4 regions of the Pseudoalteromonas sp. 120-MNA-CIBAN-0494 genome follow, and region 1 is predicted to be linked to each of the others. Evidence: predicted binding sites of a transcription regulator. Region 1 holds the regulator's gene; each other region holds the start of a gene.
The links. The regulator ArgR, encoded in region 1, controls arginine synthesis, uptake and breakdown. The targets are predictions, from matches to a motif close to ANTGAATANNTATTCANT.

Region 1 (4,201 bases):
CAACGCAGATGCAGATCAATTAGGTAAAAATATTGGTGATGATTTAGCCGAAGGGAAACCAACTCTGCCGCTTATTTATGCAATGCAACATGGTAATGAGCAGCAAACACAGCTGATCCGTGACGCTATAGAGCACAGTAATGGCATGGATCATCTTGAAGAAATTTTAGCGGCACTTAAACAAACCAATGCGCTTGAATTTACGATGCAAAAGGCCGAACTTGAAGCCGACAAAGCCATTGCTTGCTTAGACTTTTTAGCTGAGTCTGAATATAAACAAGCACTTGTGAGCCTTGCCCGTATTGCAGTTGATCGCGATCACTAACTTTACTGCCTTTATGTGTAGCTAACCTGGGTGCAGGTTAGCTAAATTCCGAGCAATAAAAAAGCCTGCAAACGCAGGCTTTTTTGTCACTTGATTTTGGCTATTACGCCATGAAATCAACACCTTCTTTGATGTCTTTTTTCAGTGTTTCAAGCATGTCATTTTTTGCTTTTGTTTCAAATGCGCTTAGTTCGCCGTAAGAAAGAATTTCTTCTACGCCGTTTTTACCTAAACGTACTGGGTGTGCAAAGTACTCCGCATCGCCATTTTCAACAGCAACGTACGCGTAATCTACAACGTCTTCACCTTGTAGGCCTTTAACTAAAGACATACAAAAACGAGCTGCTGCTGCACCCATTGATAAAGTAGCTGAACCGCCACCCGCTTTAGCATTTACAACTTCAGTACCCGCATTTTGGATACGTGGAGTAAGTGCTGCAACTTCTTCATCTGTAAAGCTCACGCCTTCAACTTGAGAAAGTAGAGGTAAAATAGTAGTACCTGAGTGGCCACCAATTACAGGAACTTTAACAGTTGCTACGTCTACGCCTTTAAGTTCAGCAACAAATGCTTCTGAACGAATAACGTCAAGCGTAGTAATACCGAATACGCGTTTAGCGTCGTAAGTACCAGCTTTTTTAAATACTTCAGCAACAATTGGTACAGTGCCGTTTACTGGGTTAGTAATAATACCTACTAACGCTTTAGGACAACTTGCAACTATGCCTTCTGCTAACGTTTTGATGATGCCAGCATTTACATTAAATAAATCTGCACGATCCATACCTGGCTTACGTGGCATGCCAGCAGGAATAAGTACGATATCAGCATCTTTAAGCGCTTCATTTAACGCATCAGCGCCAAAGCCAGCTACTTTAACCGCTGTAGGGATATGAGATAGATCAACCGCAACACCTGGAACTACTGGTGCAACATCATATAGTGATAATTCAGAACCAGCTGGTAAGCCTGTTTTTAATAATAAAGACAACGCTTGACCGATACCGCCTGCAGCACCTAATACAGCAACTTTCATTGGAATTCTCCGTGATTTGAGGTAGGAAATATTTATGGCTCTAAGATAAAGAAATTAGCGACTAAAAACAAATTTATCCTGCCTATTTTCGTAATATTTTAGACCATAGTTGTAAAAACATTTGGCCTGAATACAGTAAACTGGCAAGTTAAATAAACAACTGCTGCATAATTATTCGTTTTTGTGTAGAATTTGCGGCATGGATAATAAAAAGCAAATAAAAACTATGCAACCACAAGACAAACAGGAAGCGTTAGTAAAAGCATTTAAAGCGCTTTTAAAAGAAGAAAACTTTGGTTCTCAAGGCGATATAGTAGATTCGTTAAAAGAGCAAGGTTTTGACAATATAAGCCAAAGTAAAGTGTCGCGCATGCTTAGTAAGTTTGGCGCGGTACGAACGCGCAATGCCAAACAAGAAATGGTGTATTGCTTGCCAGCAGAAATGGGCGTACCCACAGCAAAAAGCCCGTTGCGCCAGCTTGTTATTGATATAATGCATAACGAAATGATGATTATTATCCGTACCAGTCCAGGCGCGGCTCAGCTTATTGCGCGTTTACTTGACTCATTAGGTAAAGCCGATGGCGTGTTAGGTACTATAGCTGGCGACGACACTATTTTTATTGCCCCAGCTAAAATATCTGAAATAGACTTAACCCTAGAGCGGGTACGTATTTTATTTGATACGGTTTAGTATTTAAAACATGCGTTATAACTGTTTTAAAAACCCAACTGACGGTGCAAAAAACGCAGACCCCATATCGGCTTGAGTAAAATCAAGCCAATGATCATAGCACTCCCCCTCACCTAAACGACTTTTTAATACCTGTTCAAATGCGGTTCCACTGGCCGAGCAAGTAATTGACAGCATTCCTTGCTCGTAAACATCGCCATAAGGCATGCCTTGATTAAGTAATATTGGCTGGCCTTGCTCATCTTTTAATTCACTGCGTTGTGCATGGCTGGTTTCAAGCGCTGGGGCTATAAGAGTGTTGTCTAAGCGAGTGCGACCTATTATTTGCTCTTGCTCATCTAGCGATAGATGCTGCCATACACTTAGATCGTGCTTATAACGTTGCACATGAATATAACTGCCTTGATCCTCAAAGCTACCTGGTTTATTTATTAACGCCGTTGCCCGCTTTTGTCGGCCATGCGGCATTTTGCCACCATAAATAAAACCATTGAAATCGCGACCATCTAAAAATCTAAAATTACGAATTTGTTCCACCAGCTCTACGTCTGGTGCAAATAACTTTAAAATTTGCAGTGCAAATAAATGATTGACGTCTTCGCGGTCTGAACGTATTTGCACAAACAAATCACACGGCTGCACGCTCATTGCGTGTTCATTATGATTTATATTAGGAAAGCTTTGTAGTTCACTGGGGATATACTCTGGCAAAATATGCGGCCAATACTGTGCACCAATAGCCACCATACAAGAAAGCATAGATTCAGAAAACTGATCGCTAAACTCTTCCTCAATAGCGCTTACTTGCTTGAGCTTTGTACGTAATGACTCATCTTGGCCATCAAACACATTAAAAAATAAATGCAAACCGTGTAAGTTTGCTTCAGCACAAATCCCTGATTGCGCTTGTGCCATTGTTATTCCTTAGCTTATAAATAGATAAACACAGCGAATAACAAATTAATTTATGATTCGAAAAAATTCACCGTGTGGGGTTTTATTTTTATTATAACCTGCTCATTTTGAACAAATGACTGGCCATATTGCGCTGCAACTTCTATTTCTTGTTGTGCAATAACTACAGTGTAAACATAAGCCGAACCAATAAAACGACTGCTTAATATGGTGGCGCGTTCACTATGGCTATCTTTTTTATTGTCGCTCATTAGCTCTATTTGATGAGGACGCACATATATTTTTCCTATATTAGCCTGGTGCTGGTGCGCAATAACCGACTCAACTAGGCCAAAAGCGGTTTTATATTCAGTTGCTGTTAACACTTCTGCGCTTAAGTATATGCCCTGACCCAGAAACTCTGCAACCTCCTTTGAGCTTGGTTTAGCAAAAAGCTGTTCTGGGGTGCCCTGCTGAGCTATTTTACCCTGGTGCATAATAGCCAGCGTGTCTGCAAATGCAAAAGCCTCTTCCTTTGAGTGGGTAACAAATACTGCCGACACTTGTTGAGTTTTAATTATGCGGCGAATATCGGCAATTAATTCAAAGCGTACTTGAGTGTCTATATTCGAAAACGGCTCATCAAGTAATAGTAAACTTGGTTTGTAAGCAAGTGCACGCGCAATCGCCACGCGCTGTTGTTGCCCACCCGATAACTGATGCGGATACCTGTCGGCGCAGCCAACTAAATGCACCAGCTTAAGCATTTCATCAACGCGCTGTTGCTTTTGCTCTTTACTCATTTTACTTAAGCCAAAAGCAATATTATGTGCCACGGTTAAATGCGGGAATAACGCATAATCTTGAAACATCATGCCAATATTACGATGCTCTGGCGAGATAAATGTATTGGCGTTACTCACCAGCTTACCATCGATAAACACGCTTCCTTGTTGCGTTTCTATTAGCCCTGCAATTGCTTTTAAGGTGGTGGTTTTACCACAACCACTGGCACCTAACAAACACACTATTTCGTTTTTACCTATGGTTAAATTTAGCTCGTGAATAACCTTAGTACCGTTATATTGATAGCTCACGCCTTGTAAAATCAAACTACTCATTTAACTACGTTGCTCCATAGAACGGTTAATAAAATACAGAGGGATAAATCCAACCAGCACAATAAATAATGCCGATATAGAAGCCAGCTCTAATTGCTCATCACTCACATACTGAAACACATGCGTAGCTA
Region 2 (4,201 bases), on a different contig from region 1:
TCATGTTTTAATTGCAGCATTTCCTCGTCATCGATAGGCGCGTCTTGCAGCTCTAAGGTACGAATTTCTTTATCAAGCGCGTTGTATTTTTTGGCTTTATCTGCAAACTCTGGATCATTGCTATTGAGTTTTTTAATGGTATTTAGGTGCTCAGGAAAGTCTTGAGTTAATGAATGATCTTCGCCTAACATAGGTACTCCTTAACGGTGCGTGTAATAAATGTGTTTTAAAAATAACACGCTTAGGGTTTAGTTAAATTCAGATTGTATGGGTATTTATGTACGCCATAATATTAGAGCTGGGGGTTGCTTGAGTATAAATCAACACATAGCCGTTATTAATTATTATTACGGAAATACTTATATATCACTATACAAAGCACTGACACTCAAAGATGCTTAAGTTAGAATACAAAATGCAACAACTCCTCGCAAACAATAACTATTTTGAGTGCTTTATTACATGCTTTTAATGATCGACAATTACGACTCGTTTACCTATAACTTGGTACAGTACTTTCAGCGTTTAGATCAAGAGGTACTGGTTAAGCGCAACGACCAAATAACGCTTAGCCAAATTAAGCAGTTAAATCCTCAACATATTGTTATATCACCCGGTCCTAAAAGCCCAAGCGAAGCGGGTATTTCATTAAGTATTGTTGAGCAATTAAAAGGGCAGTATCCTATTTTAGGAATTTGCTTAGGGCATCAAACTATTGCCCAAGCCTTAGGAGCAAAGGTGGTGCGTGCTAAAAAAGTAATGCACGGTAAAACATCGCCAATTTACCATAGCGATCAAGGAGTATTTAAAGGTTTAGCTAAGCCCTTAACGGTCTGTCGGTATCATTCTTTAATTGTTGAGGCACAGTCGCTGCCTAAAGAGTTGCAAGTAACAGCCTGGACACAAACCCAGCAAGGTGAGTTTGACGAAATTATGGGATTATTACATACAGACTTAGCACTTGAAGGTGTACAATTTCATCCGGAAGCTATTTTAACTGAGCAAGGTTTAGCGTTACTTGATAACTTTTTAACTCGCTTCTAAGCTTATAGTATTAAGTAAATATCATTACATTAAAGACAGAGAGCCATGACCGAAATAGTGCAGCAACCGCGTATTGTTAAAATGCTTAATCAACGAGCACATGATTTGCTGCTTGGTCATAACTTTGCTCATCAACAAATTGGCTTTATTCATACGCTAGAAATGGACTATGGCGAACCACTAAAGCAACGCACATTACTTGAAGTAGAGGTTGCCGCTCAGCAAAAGCGCAAGCTAAAAAGCACCGCGCATCATAAATATCGTGCAGCAGCGAGCGAGCAACTGCATAAAGCAATAGAAAAAATGATGTCTGAGCAGCTTAGCGATATAGACAGTGTTATTCAAAACACCATAGGTGTAGAGGACAGCGTATGTGCCATGTTAGATATTTTAGCCACAAAAAGCGCATCGGTTGGGCGCTTAGAGCCCTTAGTTAACGACCTAAGCTGGCTTGGCAGAGAGTTAGTTACTTTAGTTAACTTGCCTTATTATCGTAATCAGCGCAGCAAAAATACCGCAGTGAAAGTAGATAGCCCCGCTTTAGCGCTGCGTTATATTGGCCTAGATAACTTACAGCTAGTAGTACCAACTTTTGCAGTGCGCCATTGGATGCCTTATAGCACAGAGCCTTTTTCGTTACTAAAAAGGCGCTTAAAAGAAAGCGCCATGGCGAATGCTATTGCTGCACAAAAAATTGCTGAAGTTAACGAGGTTAACCCAAGCCATGCTTTTACTTTAGGGATGTTATTAAACGTGGGGCAAATAGCCTTAGTGCGTTTATATTTAAAAGTGTTTGAGCAAATTTGGCAGCGAAAAGTACAATTTGCTCGCACTACAGCGAATAAAGGCTTGCATACTGCATTGCTAGAGCTAAAACCAGACCCTTTATTTTTAACCACCTTACTGAGCGAACAGTCGTTGGCTATTAGCGCTAAAATAATTGAAAAAATGGCCTTTAAGTATTTGCCGTTTAATAGCGTAATGCAGCAACTCGTTAATGGTGTAGAAAAAGGCGATACAGCGCTGCCTTTAACGCAGGTAATGCTAAAAGCACGATGTTACTCTCAGTACTTAACGCTAAAGCAGCATCAGCTAGTTGAACCGGATGAAACGCTTAGTTGGTTTTCGTACTTTAAGTTCACCAAAAAAGAGCTAAAAGCACTCCAAGCAAGCAATTTTAATAATCTTGCTATTCAAATTGATTAAATTTGTTAATTTTTTTGCGACTATCCATTCACTTTTTATTATCTCTTTTCAATACATTTCCCCGTTTAAAGTGAGGCGCGCTCGTTGTTCAGGCGCTTTATTGGCTAAAAACGAGTTGCATAAAGCAAGCAAATAGTTATTCACTATCTATGAAATTATATCTCAAGCCCTTTATTATCAAGGGTTACATGAAAGTTTTTGAAGAGACATAATCAATGTTTTCTGAAATAATAAGCGTCTGAAAATTGAACCACACAGCCCTTTTTATGCAAATATCGCTATACTGAGTTTGCTAAAAAACACATATGCTACAGGTTACCACACAGCTATTTACGGCTTTGTGATGTACACAATTAAGAGGAAATAAAATGACAGTCAATCGCGAATTATTTGATCACGTAATGGTTCCTAACTACGCACCTTCAAGCGTAATTCCAGTTCGAGGCGAAGGCTCTCGCGTATGGGATCAACAAGGTCGAGAGTTTATCGACTTTGCTGGTGGTATTGCCGTTAACTGTCTTGGCCATTGCCACCCTGCATTAGTAGGCGCATTAAAAGAGCAAGGCGAAAAGCTTTGGCATCTATCAAATGTAATGACCAACGAGCCAGCACTACGCTTAGCTAAAAAAATGGTTGATGCAACCTTTGCCGAAAAAGTTTACTTTGCCAACTCAGGCGCAGAAGCAAACGAAGCAGCACTTAAATTAGCGCGTCGTTTTGCCCTTGATCAATTTGGCGCAGAAAAATCACAAATCATCGCATTCAACAAAGGTTTCCACGGCCGTACATTCTTTACCGTAACTGTTGGTGGCCAAGCGGCATACTCAGATGGTTTTGGTCCTAAGCCAGGCGACATTGTACATTGTGATTACAACGACCTGGCAGCATTTGAAGCCCTTATTAGCGACAAAACATGTGCCGTAATGATGGAGCCACTACAAGGTGAAGGCGGTATTGTTTCGCCAACTGACGAATTTGCACAAGGCGTTCGTGATTTATGTACTAAACATAATGCACTGCTTATTTTTGATGAAGTGCAAACAGGTGTTGGCCGTACAGGTAACTTATACGCATACCAAGGTTTAAACGTTGTTCCTGACATTTTAACTACGGCTAAAGCATTGGGCGGCGGTTTTCCTATTGGTGCTATGATCACCACAACTGAAATTGCACAACACCTTAAAGTAGGTACGCATGGTTCTACTTATGGTGGTAACCCATTAGCGTGCGCCGTTGCCGAAGCAGCATTCGATACTGTAAATACCCCAGAAGTACTTGCTGGTGTAACAGCAAAAGCAGCATTATTTAACCAACTACTTACTGAAATTAATAATAAATACCACGTGTTTAGCGAAATTCGCGGCCAAGGTTTATTAATTGGTGCAGTAGTAAGCGAGCAATACAAAGGTCGTGCAAAAGAGTTTTTAGTGGCAGGTACTGAGCACGGTCTTATGTCATTAGTTGCCGGTGCTGACGTGGTTCGTTTTACACCATCATTAGTTATCCCAGAAGCCGACATTCGTGAAGGTATGGCACGCTTTGAAAAAGCAGTAGCCAGTGTTGTAAGCGCTTAACATAGCCAAACAATATCTATTAAGGGCAGACCTAGTTTGCCCTCTAATTTTAATTTACCGTTATAATATAAGGGAGTAAGCGGGTTTATGATGATCCTTCGCCCAATCCAACAAAGTGACTACCCTGCATTAGTGAAAATAGCCCACGAATCGGGTCATGGCTTTACTTCTTTACCTAATAATGAAAAGTTATTGCAAAAGAAAATAGATCATTCGGTTAGCTCATTTGCAAAAGCTGCTACCGAGCCGGGCGACGAAGGTTATTTATTTGTACTAGAGGACACCGAAACAGGTGAAGTAGTTGGCACCTCAGGTATAGAAGCCGCTGTTGGCTTAGATGATGCATTTTATCACTATCATTTAAGTAAAGTGATTCA
Region 3 (4,201 bases), on a different contig from region 1:
GAAGATGATTGTTATCTATATACTGTAGTTTGCGTAATTGCTCATTGGTCAATACAGGCTGTTCTATTTCAACCTTATGGCAATGCCCAGGTGTTTCATCGAGCAAGTTAAGTGAGCGGCCAATATAACCGCGCAACGACATAACCAACTCTTCACGAATAGGGTCGATGGGTGGGTTGGTTACTTGCGCAAATAACTGCTTAAAATAATGTGATAATTGTTGCGGGCGATGCGACAGCACTGCAAGCGGCGTGTCGGTACCCATAGCGCCTAGTGGCTCTTTAGCCGTACCAACCATACCCGCCAGTACTAGGTTAAGATCTTCGCTGGTGTAACCAAATGCTTTTTGTATTTTTCGCAGCTCTGCCAATGGCGGCTGGGCAAAAGACGCGCTAGGAACGGGTAAATTGTCTAATTCAATTTTGTTTTCAGCTAACCAACGAGCATACGGCTGAGCCGAGCTAACGTGTTGTTTTACTTCGTCATCACTAATAATGCGACCTTGCTCTAAGTCAGCAATAAATATTTTACCCGGTTGCAAACGCCCTTTTTCAACAACCGTTGATTGATCAACGCACAATGCACCGGTTTCAGAGCCCATCACTAGCGTGCCATCTTCGGTTAACAAGTAACGCGAAGGGCGCAAACCATTACGGTCAAGTGTTGCACCAATAACGTTGCCATCGGTAAACGATAACGATGCTGGGCCATCCCAAGGCTCCATAATACACGCATAGTATTCATAAAATGCGCGCTTGGTGGCATCCATATTGGTTTGTGTTTGCCATGCTTCTGGCACCATCATCATCATTACTTGCGCCAAAGACCGCCCGCTGAGCACTAATAGCTCAATAGCCATATCAAGATTAGCCGAATCTGAGTTATCGTTATTACACACCGGATTTAACATATTCAATTCAGCATCGCTAAAATTAACCGAGCTAAACAATGCCTCACGAGCATTCATCCAGTTAATATTACCGCGTACCGTATTAATTTCACCATTGTGGGCTATATAACGAAACGGCTGCGCGCGGCGCCAAGCAGGAAAAGTGTTGGTTGAAAAACGAGAATGAAACATCGCCATTCCCGAAATAGTACGCTCGTCTTGCAGATCAAGGTAATACTGGCGCACTTGCTCGGTAGTAAACTGGCCTTTATAAACAATTTTGGTAGATGACATTGAGGTTACATAAAATTCGTCACGTTCGGTGAAATCTAAACCATTAATTTTATGCGAGGTGTATTTACGCAGCACAAACAGCTTACGTTCAAATTCTTGTGCGCTTAGCGCTTGCGGCTTAGCAATAAACACTTGCTCAATATTTGGCTCGCTTTCAAATGAAGCCGCGCCTAACATAGAGTTATCGCCCGGAACATCCCGATACCCTATTAAGGTTAAACCCAGTTCGGCAATATTTTGATTTAGTATTTTTTTACACGCGTCGCTAAGTGCTTTATCGCGCGGGAAAAAAATCATCCCCACACCATAGTTTAAGGCGCTTGGCAGCGTCCACCCTAGCTTTGCGGTTTCTTGACGGAAAAACTCATGAGGAATTTGAATAAGAATACCAGCACCATCACCACTTTTAACGTCAAACCCTGTTCCACCACGATGTTCCATGCAGCTGAGCATGGTGAGTGCATTTTCGATAATATCGTGTGACTTTTTACCCTTAAGGTTAGCGACAAAGCCAATGCCGCAACTGTCATGTTCAAATTCAGCGCGATAAAGACCTTGGGATTTTTTGCTCATATCATTCATTACTTATTCCTATTTCATCAGCCTATTGCTATCAGCTAAATTGTGCTTACTAATTAAGTCATATATTTTTATATACTCGAGGTATGCGCTTATCTCATTCAAAAAATCGTTAAAATGCCTAAAACAGCCACTGTAAAATCTTTTTGAATTTGTATAGTGCAGTATTTATTAGTGAAAACTTTAATCAAAGGGGGATAAAAACTAGCCGTAAAATAACGCTGAGTCAACTAAGAAATGAATATACATTCAGATTATATGAATATATATAGTCTAAAATAGTTATTAACAGCCCATTTACACTGCATTTAATAACTATGCCTTATGTTTTAAAAAAGCGCATAGTTGATTTGGATGGGTTTGGTCTTTTTAGTTATAAAAGTGCACCACTAAGGCCTGAGGGGCGAAACTAAGGGAGGATTGGTGCATCTTTAAAAAGTAAATAAGCAATAACATTTTTATAATAATTAAAGCGCAGCTGCAATTAATTACTACAAAACAATATTCACGCTAATGGCAGCGCAAAAAAATAAGCTTACCCTAAAACAGTAAGTCGCAGTTATGCAAAGGCCAAACAGTGAGTTTGGCTAGGTCTCACCTAAAAACTTAAGCTTAGAATATGTGGTTTCAATCTGCAAAACTCACTTTACCCATAGTAACGCCTGCAATTCCTTGGGCTTTATTATCAAGGTGTAGCTGCTCACCGGCTAAGCATTCGTTAGCTAAAATAGCAAAAAGTACCGCTTCTTTCGCGTCGGGATCAACCCCTAATGCGTGAGTATTTTTAAAACCTTTTATGGCCGGACAAAGCGTTACTAAATGTTGCATTAAGAGTAAATTGTGAATGCCGCCGCCACTGGCATACACCACACTATTGGGCGCCATTTTTACACACGTATTTAGCGCATTGGCAATAACCTCTGCGGTAAAGCGGTTTAAGGTGGCCATTACGTCTTGATGACTTAACTTTTGGGTATTTGAAGCCTGTTGCGCAGCCTCTAAATAAGCCAGATTAAACACTTCAGGGCCAGTAGTTTTTGGCATTTTTAGGGTTAAAAAATGATTGTCGCAAAGCGCTGTTAGTAACGCAGTATTAATAACGCCCGCTTTCGCTATCGCAGCGTTTTCATCGTAATGCATGTTATTAAAATAACGCTGCACATAGGCATCCATAATGGTATTACATGGGCCAATGTCAGAGCTAAATACTGCGTTGCTATCGCCATTTTGGGGTAAAAAAGTGAGGTTAGCTATACCGCCCATATTGAGCAAAATACGGTTTTCGTCAGAGCTTGAAAAAAACAAATAATCACCATACACGGCAAGTGGTGCGCCCTCGCCGCCTGCTGCTATATGCTTTTGCCTAAAATCGCCAATGGTAGTAATACCTGTAGTAACGGCTATTTGGTCGCTGTCGCCAATTTGTAAAGTGCCATTGTTAAAATCGTTATACTGATGCTGGCTTTTAGGACAGTGGTAAATAGTTTGTCCGTGGCTGGCTATTACATCTATATTGGCTGGGTTTACCTGCCAGCTGTTTAAACACTGATTAACCATGTCGCCATGTAATTTACCAACCCAAGGGTGCAGTAACGTAAGGTATTCTAAGTTGCATTCACGCTTGGCAAATACCTGCTTTATTTTTGTTTTATAATCATCGCTATAATCAACCGTAGTAAACTTTAAAACCTCAATTTGGGTATGCACACCCGCGGCAGTTATTTTACATAAGGCAACATCAAGTCCATCTAACGAGGTACCACTCATTAGGCCTATAATTAATCGGCTTGGCTTTAACGCACTGTTATAAAGCTTACTAATGTGTGGGTGCATAATAATTTCGCATCTATTGTTGTTAAGTTAATAGCATTCATTTTAGAGTAGTTTAAATAAAAGTTATAGCGCTATAGAAATCAGTTAATCCACTTATAAACTCACCTTAGAGTAAATACTCACACCTTGGGGTTGATTTTTTAACCGTGTGCCCAAAACTCCTGTATTAAGATATACATACTTAACCTGAGCTCTGGTTAAGAGATTTACTAACGTATTGAATCATCGTTATATTTGATTTTATTTTCTCTAGCCAGAGGTTTTCAGTGAAAACAAGGCGAATTTACGCGTCAATAGCTGGCCTATTGCAAGTAAATTCAACGCAGTTAGCGCTGAAAATAGCTGCTTGAGATAAGTTTATTATCCGGAGCTCAGGTTTCTTACTACTTATCTGCGCATTATTGTTTAGTTTCAACTTTGCTTTAAACACAAACTAAAACATTCAGATCAAAGTAGTTCACTCATCTATTGGAGATTTTATATGTCAGTAACCAGTCGACAACTCACGTTAGCATCACGCCCACACGGTGCTCCTACCGATGAAAACTTTGCATTAAAAACACTAGAGCTGCCGCCATTAAAAAATGGTGAAGTATTACTGCGTAC
Region 4 (4,201 bases), on a different contig from region 1:
AAGGCATGTATTTTTCTTTTACTAACTCAAGTGGTGTGGTGTCGCCCATTGATACCCAAGTGTCGGCGTATACTGCGTTTGCACCAACAGCAGCTTCTACTCTGTCGCTCACCATTACTGATGCACCATTCATTGCTGCTATTTGTTCCGCTTTTTTCAGAACTTGTGAATCTGGAGAACATCCTTTAGGCGTAACGGCAACAAAGTCTGTACCTAATGTTGCAGCAAGCAACATTAATGAATGCGTTACGTTGTTGCCCTCACCTAAATAAGCTAACTTTAATTGACTCACATCGCCATGCACTTCTTGTAGTGTTAAAAAATCAGCAAGTGCTTGGCAAGGATGATATAAATCACACAAGCTATTAACTACTGGCACCGATGAATACTGCGCTAATGTGGTTAATGTACTGTGCTGATTTACGCGCGCTACAATACCATCTGCCCAGGTAGAAATATTAAGAGCAAAATCTTTTACTGACTCACGTGCACCCATCGCGCCATTTTGTTGATCTAAATACACGGCATGGCCGCCTAAGCGATTTATACCAATATCAAACGATAAACGTGTACGTAAGCTTTGTTTTTCAAATAAAGTAACCACTGACTTACCAGCCAATACTTGGCTGTATTTTTTAGGGTTTGCTTTAATATCTTGCGCTAGCTTTAATAAGTTAAGTGCGCCTTGTTGGTCTAATTCTAAACCCGTTAAAAAATTCTCAAACATAATAAACCTATGGTGTAATTTTAGTTCCGACATGCTTGCCTTGCAGCAAAGCTGTTAAGTTTTCTGGCTTTTGCCAGCTGGAAATATACACACCGCGTCGTAAGTGTTGGGCAGCGTGAAGACTGGTCTTAACTTTGACCTCCATCCCGCCCACAATTACTCCTTCATTTATTAAAGTATCAATGTGTTTTGTATCTAGTTGATGTAAAGGCTGCTTATTTGCATCAAGCACTGCTTCAACATCGGTCATAAATATTAGTTCTGCGTTTAAGTTGTTGGCAATTGCAGCGGCGGCTTCGTCAGCATTAACGTTGTACCAAAGCCCTTGCAAGTCAAAACCAATTGAGCTGACAATTGGCATACGGCCAATTTTTAGTAAATCGTTAATAATCGAATCATCGTTACTGGTACATTTACCCACTAAACATAATGCTTTTAGTTTTTGCGTGGCAGTAACACCAGCTTCATACAAACTTAAACCAACTGGTTTATGGCCAGCATTAATTGCCGCACTCATTAATTGTTTATTAGCACAACCTGCAAGCGCTCCCACTATGTACGGCATTTGCTCTTTAGGGCTAATACGTAAACCTTGATGCTTTGCACTGGCAAAACCGGCGTCTTTAAGCCAAGTGTCTACAAGCGCGCCTCCGCCATGCACAATGACAAACTGCGCGTTGTGCTGCTCATTAAGTACTGAAAATAATGCTTTAGCCGCGTTTTCTGTATTAAGTACAGCGCCGCCAAGTTTAATTACCCAGGTTTTTTTACTCATTTAAAACGATCCTTTTAAGCCTGTGGTATGCGCCAATCCCATTGATAAATTAATACACTGCAATGCTTGTCCTGCAGCGCCTTTTAATAAATTATCAATGGCAGCTATAACAATTAACTGTGTGCCTTGTTGCTGCCAGCCAATATCTACATATGGCTGTTTAGCTACGCCTTTAATTGAGGGGATTTTATCGCCCAGTAAACGAATTAACGGCTCATCGGCAAGTACTTGGTACGCTTGTGTTACTTGCTCAATGGTGACATTAGGCTTTAATTGCACATAAATAGTTTCTAAAATACCACGCGGGAAATTACCTAAATGGGGGGTAAATAAAACATTGTGACCAAGGTGTTGCTCTATTTCAGGGCCATGACGATGATTAAATAAACCATAAGGGGCAAGCGACACTTCGCAAAAATGGGTACCAATACTAGCTTTACGCCCTGCGCCGGTTACACCCGATACCGCATTAATTATAATTGTTTGCTCTGTTAATAAATCGGCCTGCTGCAAAGGCTTAAGTGCATTAAGCGCAGCCGTAGGATAACAACCCGCTACGGCTACTAATTGCGCCGCGGCAATAGCATCGCTATTCCACTCAGCTAAACCATAAGCAGCTTGATTTAATAACTCTGGATGTTGGTGCTCAAAGCCATAATAAGTAACGTAGTCGTCATTGCTCGCAAGGCGATACCCACCAGATAAATCAAATACCTTTTTACCCATGGCTAAAAAACGCGGCGCTAAATCTACGCTTACTTTATGATCGGTACATAAACACACGTAATCGGCACTGTTTTCAATATCGCTAAAAGCAGATTCACTAAGAGGCAGTAAAGGCTGATCGAGTAGCCCTAAGTGTTCGGGGTATAAATCACTCAGCAATTTATTTTTATCTAAGCTACCTTGCGATACATAACAGCCAGTTAAAATTAGTTTAGGGTGCTTAGCAACTAAACTTGCTAGTTCTGCGCCGCTATAACCGCTTGCGCCAATAATCACTACATTCATTGTTTACTCGTTATTTAAAATTAGTTACTACTTATCCATGTTGTTCGCTTAAACTAGCTCTGGGCTAATTAAGACTTTAATTAATTAATGAATGTTGATTATCGTCGTATTATTTTCATGGCGCTACTTTTAAAATATTTATGCTTAAAAAGTGAATTGATATTCATCATAAATACTTTTATATTGTTATGCAATTAAATTGATTACTTATTTTGGATTTTTTATGTCTTTGCCTTCATTTATTTCTATGTACCAACAATTAATTGCAGCGCCTTCTATTAGTGCCATTGAAGATAGCCTGTGTATGAGTAATAAAAATGTTATTGAATTACTGGCACAATGGTGTGAAAGCTTAGGCTTTAGCTGTGAAATAATTGAATTAGAAGGCGGCAAAGGTCGCTATAATTTATTAGCTAAACGCGGTAAAGGCGATGGTGGATTAATGCTCGCTGGCCATACCGATACAGTGCCATTTGACGATAGCCGCTGGAATCATAATCCATTTAAATTGACCGAGCACAACAATAAACTATATGGCTTAGGCAGTATTGATATGAAAGGCTTTTTTGCTTTTGTACTGCAAGCTATTAGTGAACTTGATGAAAAGCAGCAAACTCAGCCCATTTTGATCTTAGCCACCGCCGATGAAGAAACAACAATGGCCGGTGCTCAACAAATTTGTAAACATCCAAATTTAAAACCGGATCGCTGTATAATTGGCGAACCCACTGATATGACTCCAGTATTTACACATAAAGGGCATATGAGTACCGCAATTAGAGTAGTCGGACGCTCAGGCCATAGCTCAGATCCCGAACGTGGTGTTAACGCCATCGAAGTAATGCACAAAGTGATTACAAAACTACTGATCTTAAAAGAACAGTTAAAGCATAAATATTCAATAGAACACTTTGAAATACCCTATCCAACCTTAAATTTTGGTAATATTCATGGCGGCGACAACGCGAACAGAATTTGTGGTTGCTGCGAAATGCATATAGATATGCGCCCATTACCGGGCTTAAGCGTGCAAGAGCTGCAAATGTTAGTACTTGATGCAACTCACGAAATAAACCAGCAATACCCTAATGCCGTAAGCGTAATTGATTTACACGAACCAATTCCTGCATTTACTGGTAGCACCGATAGCGCTTTGGTTAAACTAGCCGAAAAAATAGCGGGGCAAAAAGCGGTGGCAGTAAACTACTGTACAGAAGCGCCATTTATTCAACAGCTTGGTTGTGAAACCATAGTAATGGGCCCCGGCTCTATAAACCAAGCGCACCAACCTGATGAATTTTTAGCAATGGAAAAAATTAAGCCTTCACAGCAAATTATCACTAATATAATTAAAGCGAGTTGTTTTAGCTTTTCTTAATTGCGATTATAAAAATAAAAAAGACGCTAAATAGCGTCTTTTTTATTTAAGCTAATATTTTAATTACATATACTTGCTTAAATACTTTTTAAATACCGGATCTGTTTTAGCCAACTCTTTTTGTTCTGCTAAAATTTCTTTTAAAATAACGCCTGATGTAAGTGGGTTAGCAAGTACTACCCTAAATACCACGGTGGGCTGATTATCGTATTGAGTAGGCGTTAAACGCGTACGTGATACAAATGATCGCCCTGATTCACGTTGCCGTTTTTGCATACTTGCAGTAAAGCGATTAAGTGAGGCAAAAATA

Region 2: a site for ArgR is predicted at 2,378-2,395, ahead of AAEY55_RS06450 (aspartate aminotransferase family protein). Genes of this name have one in related genera too.
Region 3: a site for ArgR is predicted at 1,999-2,016, ahead of gltB (glutamate synthase large subunit). Genes of this name have one in related genera too.
Region 4: a site for ArgR is predicted at 2,664-2,681, ahead of argC (N-acetyl-gamma-glutamyl-phosphate reductase). Genes of this name have one in related genera too.

Annotation. Positions count from the first base shown of each region.
Region 1 is NZ_JBEOOE010000002.1:249,080-253,280, forward strand. Features, by position in the region: gene ispB (octaprenyl diphosphate synthase) at 1-325, shown strand, start outside; gene mdh (malate dehydrogenase) at 429-1,361, opposite strand; gene argR (transcriptional regulator ArgR) at 1,588-2,055, shown strand; gene AAEY55_RS02870 (Dyp-type peroxidase) at 2,071-2,970, opposite strand; gene AAEY55_RS02875 (ABC transporter ATP-binding protein) at 3,021-4,070, opposite strand; gene AAEY55_RS02880 (iron ABC transporter permease) at 4,071-4,201, opposite strand, start outside.
Region 2 is NZ_JBEOOE010000006.1:78,931-83,131, forward strand. Features, by position in the region: gene AAEY55_RS06435 (YdcH family protein) at 1-191, opposite strand, end outside; gene AAEY55_RS06440 (aminodeoxychorismate/anthranilate synthase component II) at 463-1,044, shown strand; gene AAEY55_RS06445 (HDOD domain-containing protein) at 1,090-2,250, shown strand; gene AAEY55_RS06450 (aspartate aminotransferase family protein) at 2,619-3,824, shown strand; gene astA (arginine N-succinyltransferase) at 3,912-4,201, shown strand, end outside.
Region 3 is NZ_JBEOOE010000017.1:31,607-35,807, reverse strand. Features, by position in the region: gene gltB (glutamate synthase large subunit) at 1-1,765, opposite strand, end outside; gene AAEY55_RS11580 (anhydro-N-acetylmuramic acid kinase) at 2,390-3,595, opposite strand; gene AAEY55_RS11575 (NADP-dependent oxidoreductase) at 4,077-4,201, shown strand, end outside.
Region 4 is NZ_JBEOOE010000001.1:310,508-314,708, forward strand. Features, by position in the region: gene AAEY55_RS01420 (ornithine carbamoyltransferase) at 1-727, opposite strand, end outside; gene argB (acetylglutamate kinase) at 735-1,502, opposite strand; gene argC (N-acetyl-gamma-glutamyl-phosphate reductase) at 1,503-2,513, opposite strand; gene argE (acetylornithine deacetylase) at 2,737-3,891, shown strand; gene panP (pyridoxal-dependent aspartate 1-decarboxylase PanP) at 3,955-4,201, opposite strand, start outside.